Regions from separate parts of the Spirillospora sp. CA-128828 genome, predicted to be linked through region 2. Evidence: riboswitches for the same ligand, from Rfam matches in the RefSeq annotation. Region 2 holds a riboswitch; the other holds the start of a gene.
What was found. A riboswitch is a leader RNA that binds a small molecule or an ion and turns the genes downstream of it on or off. The one in region 2 is predicted to bind glycine.

Region 1: linked by a shared signal. The riboswitch ahead of gcvP (aminomethyl-transferring glycine dehydrogenase) and the one ahead of gcvT (glycine cleavage system aminomethyltransferase GcvT) in region 2 are both predicted to bind glycine.

What each region holds. Positions count from the first base shown of each region.
Region 1 covers NZ_CP191986.1:4,613,376-4,623,153, forward strand. The annotation lists gene ACQPXG_RS22620 (MerR family transcriptional regulator) at 237-842, shown strand; gene ACQPXG_RS22625 (lysylphosphatidylglycerol synthase transmembrane domain-containing protein) at 846-3,323, opposite strand; glycine riboswitch at 3,591-3,685, shown strand; glycine riboswitch at 3,686-3,797, shown strand; gene gcvP (aminomethyl-transferring glycine dehydrogenase) at 3,857-6,739, shown strand; gene ACQPXG_RS22635 (tetratricopeptide repeat protein) at 6,865-7,995, shown strand; gene ACQPXG_RS22640 (PPOX class F420-dependent oxidoreductase) at 8,011-8,436, opposite strand; gene ACQPXG_RS22645 (alpha/beta hydrolase family protein) at 8,489-9,106, shown strand; gene ACQPXG_RS22650 (DUF5999 family protein) at 9,205-9,408, opposite strand; gene ACQPXG_RS22655 ((Fe-S)-binding protein) at 9,690-9,778, shown strand, end outside.
Region 2 covers NZ_CP191986.1:7,688,464-7,698,241, reverse strand. The annotation lists gene ACQPXG_RS36965 (LysE family translocator) at 1-286, opposite strand, end outside; gene ACQPXG_RS36960 (L-serine ammonia-lyase) at 354-1,727, opposite strand; gene glyA (serine hydroxymethyltransferase) at 1,781-3,037, opposite strand; gene gcvH (glycine cleavage system protein GcvH) at 3,034-3,423, opposite strand; gene gcvT (glycine cleavage system aminomethyltransferase GcvT) at 3,439-4,533, opposite strand; glycine riboswitch at 4,607-4,694, opposite strand; glycine riboswitch at 4,699-4,794, opposite strand; gene ACQPXG_RS36940 (3-oxoacyl-ACP reductase) at 4,888-5,652, opposite strand; gene ACQPXG_RS36935 (aldehyde dehydrogenase family protein) at 5,667-7,040, opposite strand; gene ACQPXG_RS36930 (glutamine synthetase family protein) at 7,049-8,404, opposite strand; gene ACQPXG_RS36925 (amino acid permease) at 8,417-9,778, opposite strand, start outside.

The DNA.
Region 1 (9,778 bases), 3.1 Mb from region 2:
TCCATTGCGGTGGACCTGGCGGTTTTTGCGGGGGGAGCATCGGGGTATGGAGTGCGTTGGCGGCGAAGGTGCGCAGTTTGCCCACGTGAAGCCGGTTCATCCGGGCATGCGACGCGCCGACGGTGAACGTTGACCACGCCCTGACCGGCACCTACCGTGCTGGTGGAACACCCGTGGTGTAATTCGTCAAACCCCCTTGACGAAGCGCCGCGGGATGATAGGAGCCGGAGGTCCGCGTGGCGGTGAGCAGCGGCGAGGGCAAGGCGACCCCCGACAGGCACATGGCGTCCCAGCGCGCCGGAGAGCAGGGACTGCTCTTCGACACGCAGGTGTCGGTGCCGCCGGAGGATGTCGGCTACCGCGGCCCGACGGCGTGCGCCGCGGCGGGGATCACCTACCGGCAGCTCGACTACTGGGCCCGTACCAGGCTGGTGGAGCCGAGCGTCCGGTCCGCGCACGGGTCCGGGAGTCAGCGGCTCTACAGCTTCCGCGACATCCTGGTGCTGAAGGTCGTGAAGCGGCTGCTCGACACGGGTGTGTCGCTCCAGCAGATACGTACGGCCGTCACCCATCTGCGTGACCGGGGCGTGCAGGACCTGGCCCAGATCACATTGATGAGCGACGGAGTGAGCGTCTACGAGTGCACCTCGGCCGACGAGGTCGTCGACCTCCTCCAGGGCGGGCAGGGCGTGTTCGGCATCGCGCTCGGACGGGTGTGGCAGGAGGTGGAGGGCAGCCTGGCGGAACTTCCCGGTGAACGCGCCGCCGCCGCCGACGCGGACCCTGCCGAACACCCCCACGATGAGCTCGCCAACCGGCGGCGCGCCCGCCGCACCGGCTGACCCTCAGAGCGCCTCCTTGCGCTGCAGGAAGGTGAACGCCCCCCAGCCCGGCAGCACCGGCAGCCACAGCGTCAGCAGGCGGTAGAGCAGGACGGCCGACGCCGCCGTCTCCGCGCTCAGCCCCGAGATGGTCAACGCCAGCGTGAGCGCGCCCTCGACGGCGCCGAGCCCGCCCGGCGTCGGAGCCGCCGACCCGACCGCGTTCGCGGTGAGGAACACCAGCACCACCGTCGTCCACGGCAGCGACCCGCCGAACGAGCGGATCGACGCGTCCAGGCACAGCGTGAACGCCAGCGTCAGCAGCAGTGTCCCGCCCATGCCCGTGGACAGCTTCTTCGGCGACTGCAGGACGTCCACCAGGCGCGGCACCACGCCCGAGAACATGCTCCGCAGCCGTGAGGTGACGACGCGCCGGACCCGCGGGACCGTCAGCGCGAGACCGGCGAGCAGCCCCAGCGCCAGCACCGCGATCACGATCGTCCGGGACGGCGCCAGATCCTGCGTCGCCTTCGCCGTCGACCCCGTCAGGAACCCGAACAGCACCAGCAGCAGGACGTGCGTGACCAGCCCGACCAGCTGCGACGCGCCCACGCTCGCGACCGCGAGGGCCGGCCGGACGCCCGAGCGCTGCAGGTACCGGGTGTTGACCGCGACGCCGCCGACCGCCGCGGGCGCCACCAGCTTCACGAACGACGCCGCGACCTGCGCCAGCACCGTCCGCCAGAACGGCAGCCTCTCCGGGACGAACCCGATGAGCATCAGCGCCGCCGCGACATAGGTGAGGGACGCCGCGGCCAGCGCGGCGACCACCCAGTGCCAGCTGGCCGTGGCCGCCAGATGGCCGATGTCCAGGCTCGTCACCTGCGGGATGACGATGTACGCCGCGACGGACAGCGCCACGATGCTGAAGATGGTCCGTGGCCGGAACCGCTCCAGCCGGGCCGGTGCCGCCTCCGTCTCCGGCTTGAGCCGGACGATCTGCTCCCGGATCCGGGTGAGCAGGTCCCGGTGGTGCCGCAGCCGGGTGCGCGTCGCCCGGGACAGCGCCACCCGCTGCAGCAGCGGCACCGCCCCGCCCAGCGCCTCCTCGCCCAGCACCGGCGCGGCCGTGCGGACGGCCCGCTCGGGCCCGGCCCGCAGAGCCAGCGTGGTGAGCAGCTGGGCGAGGTCCAGACGCAGCGCCAGGTCGCCCGCCGCCGTCTCCCCGGACCGCAGATCGGTGACGTAGGCGCGCCCGTCCTCGCCGACGAGGACCGCGTCGCCCTCCAGCCGGCGATGCGCGAGCCGCCCCGCCTGCAGGGACCGGAGCTGCCGCCACACGTCCGTCAGCAGTGCGTCGGTGATCTCGTCGTCGGAGACGTCCCCGAGCCGCCGCCCCGGCACGTGCTCGTAGGCCAGCAGCGCCGCCTCCGTGCCGACCTCGCACGTCCCGACCAGCCGCGGGGTCCGGACGCCCGCCGCGTCCACGGCGTACGCCATCAGCGACTCGAGCTCCAGGGACCGGCGCAGCGACCGCAGCGTCCGCCCGGTCGTCGCGGCCCGCAGCCGCAGCAGCCGCCACACGCGGTAGAGCAGGCCCGCGGTCTGCTGGTCGCGGTCGAGGACGCGGACCTCCAGGTCCCAGTCGCCGTGCGGGCCGCGCCCCGCCGGGAGCCGCGCGCCGTACCCGTCCGCAGGGCAAGAGGCGAGGACGACGCCGTAGCGGCGGGCCTCCCCGGTGTCGTCCGCCGGGTCGTCGAGTCGCGCCCCTCGTTTCGGGCGCAGCCCGAGCCGTTCCAGCGACGCCACCACGGTCATGCCGGACGGACGGGGGTTCGGCGTCCCGACCGCGTAGAGGGTGCCGTGGCCGATGGCGCGTCCCAGCAGGTAGGTGGCCGCGAGTGCGGCGACGGAGGCGTAGGACGCGGTGAGCCCGGTCAGCGCCGCCAGCCCGATCATGGTCCATGTCGCGGCCTGCCAGCGGGCGCGGCCCGCCATCCCGACCGCGCTGACGAACGCGATCACCGGGGCGATGTCGGTGTGCACCGGCGCCGTCTCCGTGCCGCCCCAGATGAGCGAGTCCAGCACGCCGCCGGGGGCCGCCCGCACCACCAGGTCGTCCAGGCCCACCGTGATCCCGAAAGCGATCACGGCGGCCAGCAGCGCGATCGCGACGCGCGTGCCGTCCTTGTTGAAGAGCCGCTCGATCCCGAACGCGACCGGCACGGCCAGCACCCCGAAGCTGGACACCAGCGTCGCCAGCGTCAGCAGCAGCCGCGGCGCGTGCGCGGTGCCCTCGGCGATGTCGGTCTGCAGGCCGTGCGTGGTCTGCTGCGCGATCGACACCAGCAGCATCACCGCCGCCAGCCCCACCACCGAGGCCGCGAACCTGATCGCGTCGGACGGACGGCGGATCCGGTCCGGCTGCGCGGGCTCGTCCACGGGCACCCCGGCGGTCGCACCCTGCCTCCGGCGCACCGCGCCGTCGTGGGTCTGTGTCACGCCGTACCGCCGCCCCGACCGTCCGTCATCGTGATCAGCGTCCCAGACCGGGCGGCGCGCCGTCGAGCGGGCCGCCGCCCGGCCGGACGTGTGTCCACCCCGGCGGCCCCCCGGTTGCGCCCCCGTGGCCCGGGGCCGTCCCGTCCCAGGTGAGTGAGCACATCGTACTCGCCGGTACGGCGTCGCGGCCGCGGGCCCACCCCTCAGCGGGGGCGGGACGGAGCGGCGGACGCGTCTTTGGGTAGGGTTCGTCCCAGGACATGCCGTCGACCCTGTGCGGGAGAGATCCCACGCCGCCAGCGTGGGGCGCCGAAGGGGCAACCTCCCCGGAACCTCTCAGGCAAAAGGACCGCTCGGGCGAGGCACCTCTGGAAAGCAGGCGTCGATCCCCGCACGCGGGGAAGGGCGGCTCACCGAAGGGGAAACCCCGCCGCGCGGGTGAAGCTCTCAGGTGCCGATGACAGAGGGGGAGACCGGCCGCCGGCCCGCGCCGGCGGTGGCCCTGAGCGACCGCAGCAGCCAGGAGGCTCTCCATGACCGGCCAGTTCTTCGCCCCCGTGGCCTCGCCGCAGCACCCCCGTTCCGCCTTCGCCGACCGGCACGTCGGCCCCTCGGCCGCCGACCAGGCCAGGATGCTCGCCGCCATCGGCTACTCCGGCATCGAGGCGCTGATCGACGACGCGGTCCCCGCCGCGATCCGCACCTCCCGCCCGCTGGACCTGCCGCCCGCGCTGAGCGAGACCGCCGCGCTGGACCGGCTCCGCGAACTGGCGTCCCGCAACACCGTGCTCACCTCCATGATCGGTCTGGGCTACCACGGGACGACCACCCCCGGTGTGATCATGCGGAACGTGCTGGAGAACCCCGGCTGGTACACCGCCTACACGCCCTACCAGCCGGAGATCTCCCAGGGCCGGCTCGAGGCCCTGCTGAACTTCCAGACGGTCGTCGCCGACCTGACCGGGCTGCCCGTCGCCAACGCCTCCATGCTGGACGAGGGCACCGCCGCCGCCGAGGCGATGGCCCTCGCGCACCGCGTCTCCAAGCGCAAGGAGCCGGGGACGTTCCTCGTCGACGGCGACACGCTCCCGCAGACGATCGAGGTCGTCCGGACGCGCGCGATCCCGCTCGGCATCGAGGTGGTCACCGCCGACCTGTCCGCCGGGCTGCCGGACGGCGACTTCTTCGGCGTGCTGCTGCAGTACCCGGGCACGTCCGGCGCCGTCCGCGACCTGGAGCCGGTCATCGCGCAGGCGCACGAGCGCGGCGCCAGGGCGGTCGTCGCCGCCGACCTGCTCGCGCTGACGCTGCTGCGGCCGCCCGGCGAGTCCGGCGCCGACATCGCGGTGGGCTCCGCGCAGCGGTTCGGCGTCCCCTACGGGTTCGGGGGCCCGCACGCCGGCTACATGGCGGTCGGCGAGGGCATCCAGCGGCAGCTTCCCGGCCGGCTCGTCGGCGTGTCCGTCGACGCGGACGGCGCCGCCGCCTACCGGCTCGCGCTGCAGACCCGCGAGCAGCACATCCGCCGGGAGAAGGCCACCAGCAACATCTGCACCGCGCAGGTCCTCCTCGCCGTGATGGCGAGCATGTACGCCGTCTACCACGGCCCCGAAGGGCTGGCCGCGATCGCGCAGCGGGCGCACCGCCGCGCCGCCGAGATCGCGGCCGGGCTGCGCGCCGGGGGCGTGGAGGTCGTCCACGAGGCGTTCTTCGACACCGTCCTCGCCCGCGTGCCCGGCCGCGCCGCCGAGGTCGTCGCGGCGGCCCGCGACCGCGGGATCAACCTGCGCCCCGCCGATGCCGACCACGTCGGGATCGCCTGCGACGAGACGACGCTGCCCGCGCACGTGACGGCCGTGCTGGAGGCGTTCGGCGTCACGGCGTCCGGCGAGGCCGCAGGCGAGGTGGCCGAGGCGTTCCCGGACGCCCTGCGCCGCGAGAGCCCCTACCTGACCCACCCGGTCTTCCACGCGCACCGCTCCGAGACCGCGATGCTGCGCTACCTGCGCAGGCTCCAGGACAAGGACATCGCGCTCGACCGCTCGATGATCCCGCTCGGCTCCTGCACGATGAAGCTGAACGCCACCGCCGAGATGGAGCCGGTCACCTGGCCCGAGTTCGCGGACGTCCACCCGTTCGCGCCGCTCGACCAGGCCGCCGGCTACGTCGAGCTGATCGGTGAGCTGGAGGAGTACCTCGCCGAGATCACCGGGTACGCGAAGGTCTCCGTCCAGCCGAACGCCGGCTCCCAGGGCGAGCTGGCCGGCCTGCTCGCCATCCGCGGCTACCACGCGTCCCGCGGCGAGGAGCACCGCGACGTCTGCCTGATCCCCTCGTCCGCGCACGGCACCAACGCGGCCAGCGCGGTGATGGCGGGCATGCGCGTCGTCGTGGTCAGGTGCGACGAGGGCGGCAACGTCGACCTCGGCGACCTGCACGCCAAGATCGGCAAGCACGGGGACCGGCTCGCCGCGATCATGGTGACCTACCCGTCCACGCACGGCGTCTTCGAGGAGAGCATCACCGACGTGTGCGCGGCGGTGCACGAGGCCGGCGGCCAGGTCTACGTGGACGGCGCCAACCTCAACGCGCTCGTCGGCCTCGCCCGCCCCGGCGAGTTCGGCTCGGACGTCTCGCACCTCAACCTGCACAAGACGTTCTGCATCCCGCACGGCGGCGGCGGTCCCGGCGTCGGCCCGATCGGCGTCCGCGCGCATCTGGCCCCGTTCCTGCCCAGCCACCCGCTCCGCGCGGAGGCCGGCCCGGAGACCGGCGTCGGCCCGATCTCCGCGGCCCCGTGGGGATCGGCGGGCATCCTGCCGATCTCCTGGGCCTACATCGCGATGATGGGCCCGGACGGCCTGCGCGCCGCCACCGAGGGCGCGATCGTCGGCGCCAACTACCTCGCCGCCCGCCTCGGCCCGCACTACCCGATCCTCTACACCGGGCGGAACGGCCTCGTCGCGCACGAGTGCATCGCCGACCTCCGCAAGATCACCAAGGAGACCGGGATCACCGCCGAGGACGTCGCCAAGCGCCTCATCGACTACGGCTTCCACGCGCCGACCCTCTCGTTCCCCGTCGCCGGCACCCTGATGATCGAGCCCACCGAGTCCGAGGACCTCGCCGAGCTCGACCGGTTCTGCGACGCCATGATCGAGATCCGCCGGGAGATCCGGCGGGTCGCCGACGGCGGCTACGACGCCGAGGACAACCCGCTCAAGAACGCGCCGCACACCGCCGGCTGCCTGATCTCCGACGACTGGAAGCACGCCTACACCCGCGAGGAGGCCGCCTATCCGCTGCCGTCCCTCCGCGAGGCCAAGTACTGGCCGCCCGTCCGCCGCATCGACCAGGCCTACGGCGACCGCAACCTCGTCTGCTCCTGCCCGCCCCCGGAGGCCTTCGAGGACTGAGCCGCGAACCGGTCCGCGGACCGATTAGTGATCTTGCTGGGGGTTTCGGGGTGTCGTCGCGGGACGCGGCGGGGCCGGGTCGCTAGTCTCTTTGCGGACCCCGACCCCCAGAGGGCAGAAGAGCGATGAGCGAGTCCCCGGAACCGGTATCCGACGACGCGGAGCGGTTGTGCGAGGAGGCACGGAGCCTCGCCGAGAACGGTGAGGCGGAGCGGGCGGCACTGCTGTTCCAGAAGGTGCTCGCCCTGGGCGGGACGTCCTGCCGGGCGCAGGCCGCGCTGGGGCTGGCGGTCGTCCTCGACGACGCCGGGGAGGTGGAGCGGGCCCGGGAGGCGGACCGGGCCGCGATCGCGACCGCCGACCCCGAGTACGGCCCCAGGGCCGCCTACCATCTTGCGCTCACCCACGAACGGGCCGGTGAGCACGAGCAGGCGGCGCCCGCCTGGCGGGTCGTGGTCGACTTCGGCAACCCCGCCTACCTTCCGCCCGCCCATCTGGCCCTCGCCAGGATCGCCGACGACGCCGGCGACTTCGACGCGGCGCGCGATCACTGGGAGGCGGTGATCGGGACCGGCGACCCCGAGTACGGGCCGCCCGCCGCGCACGACCTCGCGCAGCGGCTGCTGGAGCGCGGCGAGCCCGCCAGGGCCCAGCGGATCCTGACCGCGGCGCTGAAGCTGATCGATCGCGAGACCGCCCCGTACGCCTACGGGCGGCTGGCCGTCGCGCTCGGCATCTCCTACCTCGACCAGGCGATCGGCGCGTTCGGCGCGGCGCTGGGGGAGGACCCGGCCGACGCGGAGGTCGGGCCGCTGGCCACCGAGCTGCTGGCGCGGACGCTGCCGCTGCGGGGGCGGGGCGGCGAGGCCGCCGAGGCGTGGCGGCGCGGGCTCGCCGACCCGGGCATCGCCGGGCAGGTGCGGGCGCGGCTGCGCCGCGACTTCGGCGACGCCGAGGACGACGGCGACCCCGGCGACCTGTGGTGGGAGCCGGTCGTCGAGGAGGCGGTGTCGGACGGGACGCTCCCCGCCGTCGCGGGCGAGGCGTTCGGCGCCCTCGACCACATGTACGCGCTGCTGGCCGTCCGGTACGCGGACGAGCCGGGCGAGCGCAGGCCGGGGGAGACGCACGAGGTGCTCGGCAGGGCGGTGCGCGTCCCGGACGGCTATCCGTGGGGTCCGCTGCTGCACGAGAGCTTCGCCGAGCGGCTCCGCCTCGCCATGGGAACCCCCGCCCCGAACCGGCCGGAGGGCTGAGCCGCCCTCCGCCGGTCAGCCGGCGATGGCGCGTTCGGCGACCACCTTGGTGATGCGGGCGCGGACCAGGTACTCGGTGGGCACGGCGTTGCGGCGGCCGAACTCCTCGGCGCGGTCGGCGCCCATGTAGCGGCCGCCGATGGCGGTGGCCCACCGGAACACCTCGTCCAGGTCCTCGACCAGGGTCGCCTCGGCCCGGATCTGTACGTACGAGAACGGCGGCACCTGGTCGTCGACGCAGATGGAGACGCGCGGGTCGCGGGCGAGGACGCGGCCCTTGATGCTGTGGCGGCCGGTGTTGAACAGCACGTCGTCGCCGTCGAGGACGAACCAGATCGGCGTGACGTGCGGGGTGCCGTCCTTGCGGGTGACACCGGCCTTGCCGGTGCGGGTGCCCTCCATGACGAACGCGCGCCACTCGCTGTCGGTCATCTGTTCCATGCGGCCCAGTCTGCCGCAGAGGTCATTCGGAGGTGCCGCTACGGTGAGTCACATGGAGATCCTGACGGCGCATGGGCCGGCCGAGGTGACGCCGGACGAGGTCGACGACCCGGCGTTCCTGCTGGTCCTGTCGCACGGGTCGAACGGGGGAGTGGACGCCGCCGACCTGCTCGCGGTCCGGGCGGCGGCGCTCGGGCTCGGCGGCGCCGTGGCGCGGGTGACGCAGCCGTTCCGGCTCGCCGGACGCCGGGCGCCCGGTTCGGCGGTCAAGCAGGACGAGGCGTGGCTGGAGATCGTCGCCGTGCTGCGGGAGAGGTTCGGGGACGTCCCTCTCGTCCAGGGCGGCCGGAGCAACGGGGCGCGGGTCGCGTGCCGGACGGCGACGGCGGCCGGGGCGGCGGGCGTGGTGGCGCTGGCGTTCCCGCTCCACCCGCCGGGCAGGCCGGAGAAGACCCGGGTGGGCGAGCTGCGGGAGGCGGGGGTGGAGGTCCTCGTCGTCAACGGCGACCGCGACCCGTTCGGCGTGCCCGATCCGGCGGACGCGGCGGCGGTGACGGTGCTGCCCGGGGAGCGGCACGACCTGAACAAGGACCCCGCGGCGGTCGGCCGGGCGGTGGAACCGTGGCTGAGAAAGTGGGCGGCCCGTCCGGTGCGGACGGGCCGGGAGTAGGGTTCCTCCGGGCCCGGCGCGGGCCCAGAGGTCAAGGGCAGGTGGGCGTGCCCCCCGAGGATGATCACCCGTTTGAACTAGTCCCCCGTGGAGACCGCTCAAGCGGCGGACGGCGTCTGCAGGTCCGTCGGCCGGTGCGGCGCGATGACTCCCCCGTCGGGCAGCAGCTCACCGGTGTCCTCGAAGAGCACGACACCGTTGCACAGCAGGCTCCACCCCTGCTCGGGGTGCGAGGCCAGCGTGCGGGCGGCGTCGCGGTCGGGTGCGTCGTGGGAGGGACAGAGCGGCTGGTGCGGGCACATCGTGTGCCTCCGGTCTCAACTACTGGTCGGTCGTGGTGCTTTCCTGTATTGACGCACCCCAGTGTGAAGTGGTTCGCATCCGCCCGGCCATAGCCCGTTGGGACGGTTGTCCGTTGGTACCGGAGTACCGGACGACTGTGATCCCCCTCACCCCGAGGTGCCAGGCAATAGCCTCCCTTCCGCGCGATAACGGACGGAGAACGACACGCCGCCGGGGCCTGAAACCCCTACGATGTTCGGCGGGGGAACGGGCTTTGCAGGGCGTGGGGGGAGTGAGGCCGGTGCGGGTCGCGCTGTCCGTCGCGTGCTTCGATGACGCGCTGTTCCCCGACACCGGGAAGGCCGTGACCGTCCTGCTGGAGCGGCTCGG
Region 2 (9,778 bases):
GGTGCCGGAGCGTCTGGACGCCCAGGTAGATCAGGTAGGCGGCCCCGACGATCCGGACCGCCGTGAACGCGACCGGCACCGCCGCGAAGAGCGCGGCCAGCCCCGCCGCGGCCACGGCGACGTGCACGGCCTCGCTCGTCGCGACCCCCGCCGTCGCGAGCAGCCCCGCCCGGGGCCCGCCCCGCATGCCGCACCCGAGGATGAACAGCATGTCGGGGCCGGGGATCACCATCGCGATGAGGGAGGTCACGAAGAAGATGGCGAGCAGATGAGAATCGACCGGCATGTCGCCGATCATCACACGATTCCGCCCGCGCGCGAAACCCGGGGTTCCGAGGCGGGTGCCCAGGTCGTCAGCATTCGATGACGTTGACGGCGAGACCGCCGCGCGACGTCTCCTTGTACTTGTCGAGCATGTCGCGGCCGGTGTCGCGCATCGTCTTGATGGCCTTGTCCAATGAGACGAAGTGGCGGCCGTCGCCGCGGAGGGAGATGCGGGCGGCGCTGATGGCCTTGATGGCGCCGACCGCGTTGCGCTCGATGCACGGGACCTGGACGAGGCCGCCGACCGGGTCGCAGGTGAGGCCGAGATTGTGCTCGATGCCGATCTCCGCGGCGTTCTCGACCTGTTCGGGGGTGCCGCCGAGGACCTCGGTGAGACCGGCGGCGGCCATGGAGCAGGCGGAGCCGACCTCGCCCTGGCAGCCGACCTCGGCGCCGGAGATGGAGGCGTTCTGCTTGAACAGGACGCCCATCGCTCCGGCGGTGAGGAGGAAGCGGACGACGCCGTCGTCATCGCAGCCCGGGACGAAGCGGTCGTAGTAGTGCAGGACGGCCGGGACGATGCCCGCGGCGCCGTTCGTCGGGGCGGTGACGATGCGGCCGCCGGCGGCGTTCTCCTCGTTGACGGCCAAGGCGAAAAGGGTGACCCAGTCCATCGCGTGGAGAGGGTCGGCGGCCTTCTCGGTCGTGAGCTGGCGGTGCAGCTGCGGGGCACGGCGGCGGACCTTCAGCCCGCCGGGCAGCAGGCCCTCGCGGTCGCAGCCCCGGGTGACGCAGGCGCGCATCACATGCCAGAGGTTCAGGAGGCCGTCGTGGATCTCGCGGGACGTGCGGCCGAACGCCTTCTCGTTCTCCAGCATGAGGGCGGAGACCGACAGGCCCGTCTCGCGGCAGCGTTCGAGGAGTTCGGCGGCCGTGTCGAAGGGGTGGGGCAGGACGGTGTCGTCGGGCTTGATGCGGTCGGCTCCGGTGGCGTTCTCGTCCAGGATGAAGCCGCCGCCGACCGAGTAGTACACCTTCGCGCGCAGTTCGCCGCCCGAGGGGTCAAGGGCCGTGAAGCGCATCCCGTTGGGGTGGCCGGGCAGCGACTTCTTGCGTTCGAAATGCAGGTGCTCGTTGACCACGAAGGGAATGTCGTGGTCGTCGAACAGACGTAGCGCGCCGCGCTCGCGGACGGCCCGGAGGCGGTCGTCCACCCGGTCGACGTCGACCAGTTCGGGTTTGTCGCCTTCGAGGCCCAGGATGACGGCCTTGTCGCTGCCGTGGCCCTTCCCGGTGAGGCCGAGCGAGCCGTAGAGAACGACCTGGACCGAGGCGGTCTTCTCCAGCAGCCCGTCTCGTTCGAGGCCGCGGGCGAAACGGTGCGCGGCGGCCATCGGGCCGCCGGTGTGGGAGGACGACGGTCCGATGCCGATCTTGAACAGGTCGAAAACGCTGATGGCCATGCGCTACCCCGTTGTGGCTGTGCCCCCTCCGGGACGGAGGGGGCACGGTGACGTCAGAGGTTCGGGTACAGGGGGTGCTTCTCGGCGAGGGCCGTCACGCGCGCCGCCAGGGCGTCCCGGTCGTAGGACGGCTGGAGGGCCAGCGCGATGACGTCCGCGACCTCGGCGAAGTCCGCGGCGGTGAAGCCGCGGGTGGCGAGGGCGGGCGTGCCGATCCGCAGACCGGACGTGACCATCGGCGGGCGCGGGTCGTTCGGCACCGCGTTGCGGTTGACCGTGATGCCGATCTCGTGCAGGCGGTCCTCGGCGTCCCGTCCGGTGAGCTCGGAGTCCACCAGGTCGACCAGCACGAGGTGCACGTCGGTCCCGCCCGTCAGCACCTTCACGCCGGCCTTGGCGGAGTCCTCGGCGAGGAGACGCTCGGCGAGCAGCCGCGCGCCCTCGACGGTGGCCTCCTGCCGGGCCCTGAACTCGTCCGACGCGGCGATCTTGAGGGCGACCGCCTTCGCGGCGATCACATGCTCCAGCGGGCCGCCCTGCATGCCCGGGAACACCGCGGAGTTGATCTTCTTGCCGTACTCCTCGCGGGCGAGGATCAGGCCGCCGCGCGGTCCGCCGAGCGTCTTGTGCGTCGTGGTCGTGACGATGTCGGCGTACGGGACCGGCGACGGGTGCAGGCCGGCCGCGACCAGGCCCGCGAAGTGCGCCATGTCGACCATGAGCAGCGCTCCGACCGAGTCGGCGATCTCCCGGAACGCCGCGAAGTCGAGCTGCCGCGGGTACGCCGACCAGCCCGCCACGATCATCTTGGGCCGGTGCTCGGCCGCGAGCGAGGCGACCTCGTCCATGTCGACCAGGCCGTCCTCGGCGCGGACGTGGTACGGCACCACGTTCAGCACCTTGCCCGAGTAGTTCAGCCGCATCCCGTGCGTGAGGTGCCCGCCGTGCGCGAGGTCGAGGCCGAGGATGGTGTCGCCGTGCTGGAGCAGCGCGAAGTAGACCGCCGTGTTGGCCTGGGCCCCGCTGTGCGGCTGGACGTTCGCGTGGTCGGCGCCGAACAGCTCCTTGGCCCGGTCGATGGCCAGCTGCTCGGTGACGTCGACGTACTCGCAGCCGCCGTAGTAGCGCCGGCCCGGGTAGCCCTCGGCATACTTGTTGGTGAGGACGGAGCCCTGCGCCTCCAGCACCGAGACCGGCGCGAAGTTCTCCGACGCGATCATTTCGAGGGTGTTCTGCTGCCGCCGCAGCTCGGCGGTGACCGCCTCGGCGACCTCCGGGTCCGCGGTCGCGAGCGAGTCGTACAACGTCATGACTCCTCGATCAGCTTGTCGTAGGCGGCGGAGTCGAGCAGGTCGCCCGGCTCCTCCGAGATGCGGACCTTGAAGATCCAGCCCTCGCCGTACGGGTCGTCGTTGATGACCTTCGGCTCGTCCACCACGGCACCGTTGATCGCGGTGATCTCGCCGCTGACGGGGGAGTAGATGTCGCTGACCGACTTGGTCGACTCCACCTCGCCGCACGGCTCGCCCGCCTCGACGGCGTCGCCCTCGGAGGGCTGCAGCTCGAGGTAGACGATCTCGCCGAGGGCGTCGGCGGCGTGCGCGGTGATGCCGACCGTGACGATGCCGTCCTCGCCGCCGAGGCCCGACACCCACTCGTGCTCCTCGCTGTAGCGGAGCTCCTCAGGAACGCTCACGATCACTTCTCTCTTTCAGGAACGCTTGTAGAACGGCAGCTCGACCACGTCCACCGGCTCGTGCCGGCCGCGGACGTCCACGGCGAGGCCCGTCTCCCCGACGCCGCTGTCGAGGTAGGCCATGGCGATCGGCGTGCCCAGTGTGGGCGACGGGGCGCCGCTCGTCACGACCCCGCACGGCGTGCCGCCGGACGTGACGACCTGGTACCCCTTGCGAGGCGCGCGACGCCCCCGCGCGACCAGCCCCACGAGCCTACGGCCCGGCGGGGTCTGCGCCTGCGCCGCCAGGGCGGTCTTTCCGACGAAGTCGCCCGGCTTGTCCAGCTTCACGACCCGGCCGAGGCCGGCCTCGAACGGGGTGGTCTCCGCGGTCAGCTCGTTCCCGTACAGCGGCATGCCCGCCTCCAGGCGCAGCGTGTCGCGGGCGGACAGCCCGGCCGGGACGACCCCGTCCACCGCGGCGAGCGCCCTCCACAGCGCGACGGCGTCGGACGCGTCCACGAACAGCTCGAAACCGTCCTCGCCGGTGTAGCCGGTGCGGGCGACGAGCGCGTCGACGCCCGCGACCCGCCCGGCGAGGATCGCGTAGTACTTGAGGCCGGCGAGCGGCGCCTCGGTGAAGCCTTCGAGAATCGTCTGCGAACGCGGGCCCTGCAGGGCGATCAGCGCGTACGACGCGGAACGGTCCTCCACGGCGGCCTCGAAGCCCGCGGCCCGCTCGGTCAGCGCCTCCCGGACGACGGCGGCGTTCGCGGCGTTCGCGACGACCATCCAGGTGTCGTCGGCCAGCCGGTAGACGATCAGGTCGTCCAGGACGCCGCCGTCCGGCCCGCAGATCATCGTGTAGCGGGCCTTGCCGACCGGCATCGGCGACAGGTTCCCGACCAGCGCGAAGTCGAGCGCGGCGCCCGCGCCCGGACCGGAGAGGAAGATCTCCCCCATGTGCGACAGGTCGAACAGCCCCGCCCCGGTGCGGACGGCCTGGTGCTCGGCGGTCTCGCTCGCGTAGCGCAGCGGCATCAGATAGCCGGCGAAGTCGACGAGATTCGCGCCGAGGTCCTGGTGGACGTCGTGCAGCGGCGTCTTCTTGGGGATCGGATCGGCGGACATGGGTTCGGCTCCTTCGTCACGGGCGCGCGTGGTCCATCGTCCCACTCGCGCACCGGGCGTCTCGGTGCCTCCCCCTCTGTCATCGGCGCCTGAGAGCTTCACCCGCCTGCCCGGCGGGCTTTCACCTTCGGCGGGGGACCGCGGTCCCCGCTTTCCAGAGGTCGCCTGGCCCGTGCGGTCCGTGGGCCTGAGAGGTTCCGGGGAGGATTTGCTCCTTCGGCGTCCCCGGCCGGCTGCCAGGGACTCTCCCGCACGGGATCATCGGCGGTGTCGATTATTGCATTTCTCTCCCCGCAGACCCAAGGGCCCCTGCTGTGCTCATGGCAGGTTGCCGCGGGGTTGTGGCAGCTCACCTCACAGCGGGGTGACGTAGGCGCCGGAGATGCCGCCGTCCACGAGGAACTCCGAGGCCGTGATGAAGGACGCGTCGTCCGACGCCAGGAACGCGACGGCCGCGGCGATCTCGGACGCCTCGGCGAACCGTCCCACCGGGACGTGGACGAGCCGCCGCGCCGCCCGCTCCGGATCCTTGGCGAACAGTTCCCGCAGGAGGGGAGTGTTGACCGGGCCGGGGCACAGCGCGTTGACCCGGACGCCCTGCCGCGCGAACTGCACGCCCAGCTCCCGCGACATCGCCAGCACGCCGCCCTTGGACGCGGTGTAGGAGATCTGCGACGTCGCCGCGCCCATCTTGGCCACGAACGACGCCGTGTTGATGATCGAGCCCTTGCCCTGGTCGAGCATGTAGGGGATGACGTGCTTGCAGCACAGGTACACGCTCGTGAGGTTGACCTCCTGGACGCGTTTCCACGCGTCCAGGCCCGTCTCCAGGATCGAGTCGTCGTCCGGTGGGGAGATGCCGGCGTTGTTGAACGCCACGTCGATGCGCCCGTAGGCGTCGTGGACGGTCCGGAAGAGCGCCGCGACCTCGTCCTCCACGGTGACGTCCACCTTGACGAAAAGGCCGTCCAGCTCGTCCGCCGCGGTCTTGCCGGCGGTCTCGTCCACGTCGGCGACGACGACCCGGGCGCCCTCCTGTGCGAAGCGGCGCACGGTGGCGAGGCCGATGCCGCCCGCGCCGCCGGTCACGACGGCCACCCGGCCCTCCAGACGCTGCATGGATGTCACTCCTGTCATTGCTCGGTGGAGATGAAGACGTTCTTGGTCTCGGTGAACGCGTCGAGGGCGTCCGGGCCGAGCTCGCGGCCGAGGCCCGACCGCTTGAACCCGCCGAACGGCGTCCAGTAGCGGACGGCCGAGTGCGAGTTCACCGACAGGTTCCCGGCCTCGACGGCCCGGGACGCGCGCAGGGCGCGCCCGACGTCGCGAGTCCAGATCGAGCCGGACAGGCCGTAGGGCGTGTCGTTGGCGAGCCGGATCGCGTCCGCCTCGTCCTCGAACGGGACGACGGTGACGACCGGCCCGAAGACCTCGTCCTGCCAGGACGGAAGCGCCGTGCAGGACGGCCCGGCCAGTACGGTCGGCGGGAACCAGAACCCCGGTCCCTCCGGCGCCGACCCCCGGATCAGCACAGGCGCGTCGTCCGGGACGTACGAGGCGACCTTCTCCCGGTGCGCCGCGCTGATCAGCGGCCCCACCTCGGTCTTCTCATCCCGGGGGTCACCGACCACGACCCCCTGGACGGCGGGCTCCAGGAGTTCGAGGAACCGGTCGTACACCGGCCGCTCCACGAGGATCCGGGAGCGCGAGCAGCAGTCCTGCCCGGCGTTGTCGAACACCGCGGAGGGCGCGGTCGCGGCGGCCTTCTCCAGGTCGGCGTCGGCGAACACGATGTTGGCGTTCTTGCCGCCGAGCTCCAGCGTCAGCCGCTTCACACCCGGCGCGCACGCCGCCATGATCTCCGTGCCGACCCGCGTCGACCCGGTGAACACGATCTTCCGGACGTCCGGGTGCTCCACCAGCCGCCGTCCCGCCACCGGGCCCGCGCCCGGCAGCACCTGCACCACGCCTTCGGGCAGCCCGGCCTCCAGCGCCAGCTCGCCGACCCGCCGCGCGGTCAGCGGTGTCAGCTCGGCCGGTTTGACGATGACGGCGTTGCCCGCCGCCAGCGCCGGCGCCAGCCCCCAGCCCATGATCGGCATCGGGAAGTTCCACGGGACGATCACGCCCACGACACCGAGCGGCTCCGCGAACGTCACGTTCAGACCGCCCGGCACCGGGATCTGCCGTCCGGCGAGCCGTTCCGGCGCCGCCGCGTAGTAGTGCAGGACGTCCCGCAGGTTCCCGGCCTCCCAGCGCGCCTGCCCGATCGGATGCCCGGCGTTGCGCACTTCCAGGGCGGCCAGCTCGTCCGCATGCGCGTCCACGAGATCGGCGAACGCCCGCAACAACCGGGCCCGATCTCCAGGCGCCACGTCCCGCCAGGGAGGAAACGCCCGCCGGGCTCGCGCCACGGCCGCGTCCACGTCCTCGGCCGACGCCAGCGGAACGCGCTCGATGACCTCCTCGGTGGCCGGATTCACGACGTCGAACTCGTCACCCGTCAACAAGAGCCTCACAACCGCTCGAAGCCGCGGAACATCTCCCAGTCGGTGACCGCTCGGTCGTAGGCGTCGAGTTCGACGCGGGCGTAGTTGGCGTAGTGCTCGACGACCTCCTTCCCGAAGGCGTCCAGGGCCAGGGAACTGCGGCCCCAGTCGGCGGCGGCGTCGCGGAGCGTCCCGACGACGGTGTCGGCGTCGGTCGCGTAGGCGTTGCCCACGAACGGCTCTTCCAGCGGAAGCTCGTTCTCGATGCCGTGCAGCCCGGACGCGATCATCGCGGCGACCGCGAGGTACGGGTTGACATCGCCGCCGGGCACCCGGTTCTCGATGCGCAGGGACGGCCCGTGGCCGACGAGCCGCAGCGCGCACGTCCGGTTGTCGACGCCCCACTTGATCGCGGTCGGCGCGAACGAGCCGGGCTGGTAGCGCTTGTAGGAGTTGATGTTCGGCGCGTACAGCAGCGTGAAGTCGCGCAGGCACGCCTGCTGGCCCGCGATGAAGTGCTCGCCGAGCCGGGACAGCCCGTGCGGGCCGTCCCCGGCCAGCACCGGCGACCCGTCCGAGGACCGCAGCGAGAGGTGGACATGGCAGGAGTTGCCCTCCCGCTCGTTCGGCTTGGCCATGAAGGTGATCGACATGCCCTCCTGGGCGGCGATCTCCTTGGCGCCGGTCTTGTAGAGGACGTGGTTGTCGCACGTGCGCAGGGCCTCGTCGAAGCGGAACGCGATCTCATGCTGGCCGAGGTTGCATTCCCCCTTGGCCGACTCCACGTACATCCCCGCGCCGGTCATGCCGTTGCGGATCCGGCGCAGCAGTGGTTCGACGCGGGCGCCCCCGAGCAGCGAGTAGTCCACGTTGTACTGGTTGGCCGGGGTGAGGTCGCGGTACGCCTTCCCCCAGGCGTCCTCGTAGGAGTCCTTGTAGACGATGAACTCCAGTTCCGTCCCGACGTAGGCGCCCCAGCCCCGCTCGGCCAGCCTGTCGAGCTGGCGCCAGAGGATCTGCCGGGGCGAGGGCCCCACGCCGGTGCCGTCCTCCGCGGCGATGTTCGCGTGGACGAGTGCGGCCCCCTCCTGCCAGGGGATCCGCCGGAGGGTGGCGAGGTCGGGACGCATCACGAAGTCGCCGTAGCCGGTGTCCCAGGACGACATGTCGTAGCCGTCCACCGTGTTCATGTCGACGTCCACCGCCAGGAGGTAGTTGCAGCCGTCCGAGCCGTGCCCGACGACCTCCTCCAGGAAGAAGCGGGACGAGAGCCGCTTGCCCTGGAGGCGCCCCTGCATGTCGGTGATCGCGACGATCACGGTGTCGATCCGGCCCGCCGCCGCCTCCTCGCGCAACTCGTCGAGGGTGAGGGATGTGGTCACGTTCTCAGTCTCCTAACCGAGCGACTGGAGTTCCTGCTCGATGGCGGCCAGTTCTTCGGCGCTGCCCTGCACCTTCGGGCCCTTGAACCACTTGCGGGCCGACAGCACCCACCACAGCGCGGCTCCGCCCAGCACCACCAGGATCGCGATCGGCGAGTAGTTGAAGGAGTCCTTGGTGATCGGGTTCGCGGGCGGCAGCATGAACACCACCGAGACGAACACCACCCACACCACCGCGAGCGTGCCGATGGGCCTGCTCCAGCGGCCGAGGTTCCACGGCCCCGCCCGGAAGTCGGCGCCCTGCCGCAGCCGCAGGTACGTCGGGATCACGTAGGCGATGTAGAGGCCGATGACCGCGACGGACGTGACGGCCAGGTACGCGGTGAGGTTCCAGATCGCGGGCAGGGCCAGCACGAACGCGCCCCCGGCGGCCAGCCAGATCGCGTTGGTGGGGGTCCTGCTCCGCTTGTTGATCTGGTGCCAGAACGACGAGAACGGCAGCGCCCCGTCCCGCGAGAACGCGTAGATCATCCGGGAGTTCGCCGTCACCGAGGCCATCCCGCAGAAGAACTGCGCGCCGAACGACACGAGGATCAGCAGCTTGCCGGTCGTCTCGCCGGTGGCCGCGATGAAGATCTCGGCCGGGCCGCCCTCGACCGCCTTGCCGTAGTCCTGGATCGCGAACGTGACGCCGAGCAGCAGGATCCAGCCGGCCACGACCGAGATCAGCACCGAGTTCACGATGCCCTTCGGGCCGGACCGCGCCGCGTCGTGCGTCTCCTCCGTCATGTGGGCCGACGCGTCGTACCCGGTCAGCGTGTACTGCGAGAGCAGCAGGCCGATCAGCGCCGCGTAGGCCCCGTACTGCCAGCCGGTCTCGTTCACGAACTCGGAGAAGACGAACCCGGCCGACTGGTGGTGCGACGGCTTGATCGCCAGCACGCCGACGACGATCGCGACGCCGAGGACGTGCCACCACACGCTGACGCTGTTCAGCAGCGACACGATCTTGACGCCGAACTGGTTGAGCAGCGCGTGCACGACCAGCAGGACCGCGAACAGGAGGAACGTGTGGCCGAGCGACACGTCGAACCCGAACTGGAGGTCCAGCAGGGGATTCAGGAACGCGGCGGAGCCGTAGATGATGGCCGCCGTCACGGCGACCTGGCCGATGAAGTTGAACCAGCCCGTGAACCACGACCACGCGGGGCCGTTCGTCCGGGCCAGCTTGGCGGCCCAGTAGTAGAGGCCGCCCGCGGTCGGGTAGCTGGAGCAGACCTCGGCCATCGCGAGCGCGACCAGCAGCGTCATGGCGCCGACGCCGAGCCAGCCCCAGGTGATGACGGCGGGTCCGCCGCCCTTGAGGCCGATGGT